Regions from separate parts of the Ruegeria sp. AWH4_226 genome, predicted to be linked through region 2. Evidence: riboswitches for the same ligand, from Rfam matches in the RefSeq annotation. Region 2 holds a riboswitch; the other holds the start of a gene.
What was found. Region 2 has a riboswitch for cobalamin ahead of ACXAET_RS17655 (TonB-dependent receptor plug domain-containing protein). Riboswitches for the same ligand answer to the same signal wherever they lie in the genome.
Positions count from the first base shown of each region.

Region 1: linked by a shared signal. The riboswitch ahead of ACXAET_RS21950 (CbtB domain-containing protein) and the one ahead of ACXAET_RS17655 (TonB-dependent receptor plug domain-containing protein) in region 2 are both predicted to bind cobalamin.

Region 1 is NZ_JBSWUU010000005.1:68,288-70,490, reverse strand. It holds gene ACXAET_RS21955 (CbtA family protein) at 1-655, opposite strand, end outside; gene ACXAET_RS21950 (CbtB domain-containing protein) at 660-830, opposite strand; cobalamin riboswitch at 865-1,080, opposite strand; gene ACXAET_RS21945 (DUF1636 family protein) at 1,262-1,597, opposite strand.
Region 2 is NZ_JBSWUU010000002.1:479,804-482,006, reverse strand. It holds gene ACXAET_RS17655 (TonB-dependent receptor plug domain-containing protein) at 1-940, opposite strand, end outside; cobalamin riboswitch at 1,095-1,298, opposite strand; gene ACXAET_RS17650 (Crp/Fnr family transcriptional regulator) at 1,719-2,203, shown strand, end outside.

The sequences.
Region 1 (2,203 bases), on a different contig from region 2:
GGCCGGTGAAACTGCCTAAGAGTGCCCAGGCGGCCATGCCGATGCCGAAGGCCCGGGCAGCAAAAAGCGCCCCGATCTCGGTCGGAACCGGCCCAGAGAAACTCTCAGGCTCAGGGGCCCCGATAATATGCGGTACCATTAGCAGCACGGCCGCAATCAGGTAGCTTACCAGGTTACCTCCAAAGGCAATCAGCCACATGGCTACGCCGGCTGCGGCAACGGTGACCGTCCACCAGATCTGACGCACTCCCACATCTGCTGCCGCTACGCCGGGAACTTCTGGAGCCAGTGACAAGCCAGGAGCAAAGTGGAAGGCGACAAAGCCCGCAAGACCCCAAAGCAGGCCGGTGCGGCCGTTGATCTCATGCCCCTGACGTTCGGCTACTGACATCAGCGCCGCCAGGACTAGCGCATAGCCGGTGTAGGTAAGCATGGTGAAGATAATGCTGAGACCATCGCGCATCGGCTCGGCGAACATGCCGGGCAGGTCGGGATGCGCAGTTACGGGATCAGCGCCAAAATGCACCAGGTCGCCGCCCTCATAGAGCTCGGCGTGAAGTAGCACTGGCTGCACGAAATACAACTGCAGAAGGGCGGCAATCAGCCCCGCTGCTGCACCAGCGAACAAGCCGCTGGTCAGAATACGACTGAACATTGTTTTAGTGGCAGGGGAAGCCAGTTGCGTGGCGCACATCATGAGCCGCGTCATGCAGGCCAGAAGCCTGAACATGGCCAGTCACGGTAATGATCCCTAGACCCAGAACCACGGCGAATACTGCAGGCAGAAAGGATGCGCCAGCGGCGGATGCCTTGATCGTTTTTGTCGTCATTTTAATCCTCCTCGCCGTCACACCCGACGGCATATGTTGTGTCCATCCTACGGCCGGTCTCCTGACTCGCAGGTCACAGCAGACTTCCCCCTTCCCAGCGCCATTACGCCAGTGGTATTGGAAGGCCGCTCGCCGCTCACAGTCGCGGGGGCGGTCAAGGCTTCAGTGCGGTAGTTTGGTGCACCGTCCTCATTCCCGTTTCAGTCCCAGTGCGTAGGCACCTTTGGACACCGTAGAAGCCTTTATTGTTCCATAGTGCTTTGTTCCGTCAAGTACGAAAGCGACATCATAGTATTCTGCAGCGGTCAATCTTAGGTAATGGCAGGCTTGGTTTAGATTTTAGCCGTTCAGTGCAGAAGGCTAAGTCGAAAAACACAAACTGTAAGCTGAAAACTCGACACCGGAGCTTTGGTCGGCAAGTTGCATGTTGGCTATCTTTTTTGTGCCGGTATACGTGCAATCGCCTTGAAACGTAGCTTACCTAGCTTCCTGGCGTCAGCGAAGTCGCCGTCAGTACTGTCCTCATACATCCGCATGAAGATCATTATGTCCGGAAGATCGACAACCGTAACCTCACCGAAAAGATAGGCGGTCTTGCCGCTTTGTCGCACCGCCAACGTCTGTGGTCGGTGACAACCGGACATGCAATCCACTTGCTGCAACTCGGCTTGCACCCCCGATGCCTCCAGCGTTGCGGCTAATTGATCATAAAGGGTGGAATCCGCGTCGCGGCAGGTTCTGCAAAGCGTGAGGTTAGGTAGGCACATGCGTCAGGCTGATCCTTGATCGAGAACTTCCATCTGAGATTTCATATTTGCTGGTCGGTTGTTAGCTCAGTTTCAATACGTGTTTTGACTCTAAGTCTGGAAAAGAGTCCATACTCAGGCAGGAAGGACACATGAGCCCTAGCCCTCGAAAACTTTGCAAATACACCGAGTGCGAGACGGGGATTTGGCAGGGCGAAGAAGCAACCATCAGACGAAAAAATTTTTAAGTTTCTACGTGAGACTGAGCTGAAGCAGGTGGTAGGCGATGAAGTGGAAACAGCTCACGCGAAACATCTTTGTTCTTCAATAATCTGAAACAGCATTGCCTCCGGGATCGGCTCGCCATGACACGCCTATTTTCAGGTCCGCGCGCACCGCGCCTCCCAAGGCGAATTCCGAGACGCGACAGGTTCTTGTTGCGCGTAACTAGGTTCGTTCTATCGTCAATTACAGTCTAGATCCGGGACATATAGCGGGGTTCGTGCTTGATGGTTACCTTTCGGTTACCACGACCGATCATGGGACTGAATGCGTAGCGACAACCGACGACATTCAAAAGGAAGTACGCTGATGCGAAACGCCTCGGCATTAACAACTTTTCTGTCT
Region 2 (2,203 bases):
GATAGCGGGCCGAGTCCCGATCCGTTTCGGTAGGTGTGCCACCATTGGTGGATTGTTCGTTGTCCGTTCGATCATAGCTGAAACGGTGAACCATTTGACCTCCTCTTGCCTCGTATTCGGCGTAGACCTGACCAAGCCGCTCTTTCCGCTCAGACCGTTGGCTAGGATCGTCCACGACGTAACCCTCAGGGGTGGTGGCCAGAGAGTCTGTGCTGTCGAAGTCATAGTTTTCATCTGAATCGCGAAACACAAGCCCGAGTTTCAGCCCTTCGGCAACAAAATAGTCTGCGGTCAGGTCAATCGTGGTGCGGTCAACACTGTCTTTTTCCCCATTGCTGCCAGAATAATCATAGCCGTCATCGTCCAGCCGGGCGATACCGACGGCCACGCCGCCTTTATCGTTACGATAGGAATACCGTGCGGACGCGTTGTACCCGTCGCCAAATTCAACTGTGCCACCATATTCGTGACCCAGCCCACCTCTCTTGGTGATGATGTTGACCACACCAGCCGAAGCGTTCGAACCATAGAAAACGGATTGCGGCCCGCGTAAAACCTCGATTCGCTCAATATTGGCCGTCTGAATGCCTGACAGGATGTATTCTCCATCACCACCCGCTGCCGGAACGCCGTTGATCAGTATCAACGTATGGTTGGCTTCGGCGCCGCGGATACGAACTTGCGTGAACGCGTCACCTGATCCGTTGACGGACATACCTGGAACAGAGCGCAGGGCATCCTGCACTGTCGTGATGCCGCGCCGCGCAATCTCTTCAGCGGTGATCACGCTGGCTGCGCGACCGTATTTTTTTTCTTCGATCGGAGTGAAACCCCCGGATATTACAATTTCTCCGATATCAATAGTCTCTTGCGCTTCAGCGCTCGTCGAAGCTGTTAGAATTGTAGCAACAGTGGCATTTAACAGGGCGGTTTTCTTCATTGGTTGTCCCTAAGATCCCCTTCTTGGCGAAGGGGAAAAAGACACCTTTTCTGGTGCCTTTATTGGTAATTGTCGTTGGAGGAAAACAACCTCCGCAGACGGCGAAATGTCACCGCTACGGATAGACCGTTGCCAAAGACGCGCCCCGCGTCCGGACCGGGTGATCGCTCTGGCAGGTCTCCTGACTTGCGGGTCGAGGCTTGACCGGGCCTTCCCATCCCAATGGGGACAGTGGCATGTGCCAGCAAAGCTCACCGCTTACAGTTGCGGGGGCAGTCGAGGATTTGGCGCAAAGGCCGCACCCCGTTCCCTATTATCCGGATGGTGTCCCAACCGGACCAGAACGCGCGGAAATTGGCTGAACCGTCTGTGATTTGTCAATCATGAAATTGCAGCAAGTCTCCAAATTCTTGATGCGCCGTCTCCGAAGCCTGCCATGCCCATGTATTAGAGGCGGTCGGCTGTCCACAAATCTTGATTTGTAACTCATCACCGCTGGCTCAACGGCTATGGCCCCATGCGCGATCTCGGCTGTTAGGACATCGACTGCGTTGTAGGTCCTGAGAGGGTCAATTTGTTGTGCGTAAGGTAATTGCCCTGCTTGCGAGTTCTGTCCGAATATCGTGCAACCTCTGCCAGCCATGCATTCTGCTTCTGATCTGCATGTCTCTGCTGCAACGGGATTCGGTTTTAGGGTAAGTTTCTTGCGGCTTCATGTCCGGGTAGAGTCGACGAGATTTCGTAGCTTTCGCTCCGGATGTTGTGGCATAGGCGTTTTATGAACGAACTTCCGAAGCGCAAGACTTTACCCCGGCTTGACGAAAGCCTGCTGACGCATCTGCCACCGTTTTCAAAACTGGATCGGCGGCAACTGCGCACGATTCTGGATCAGGCAAGCTCTCGCCGATACGAGGCCGGCGTCGCAATTTTCGAAGAAGACGCACCAGCCGACCGTTTTTATTTGTTGCTTGATGGATATGTTCGCGTTGTTCGGATCACCCCGACAGGCGAACAGGTCACTGCGTTGCACATTCCAGCGGGGCAACTCATTGGTTTTGCGAGCGCGCTTGGGCGGCAGACTTATCCGGCGACGGCGATAACGGCCACCGAAAGCATCGCGCTGAGCTGGCCCATGAAGCTTTGGGAAATTTTCGCGGCGGAATATGACGGTTTTTCAACCGAAACCTACAAGACAATTGGCAACCGCTTGGGTGAGTTAAACAATCGGGTCGTTGAAATCTCAACTCTGCAGGTTGAACAACG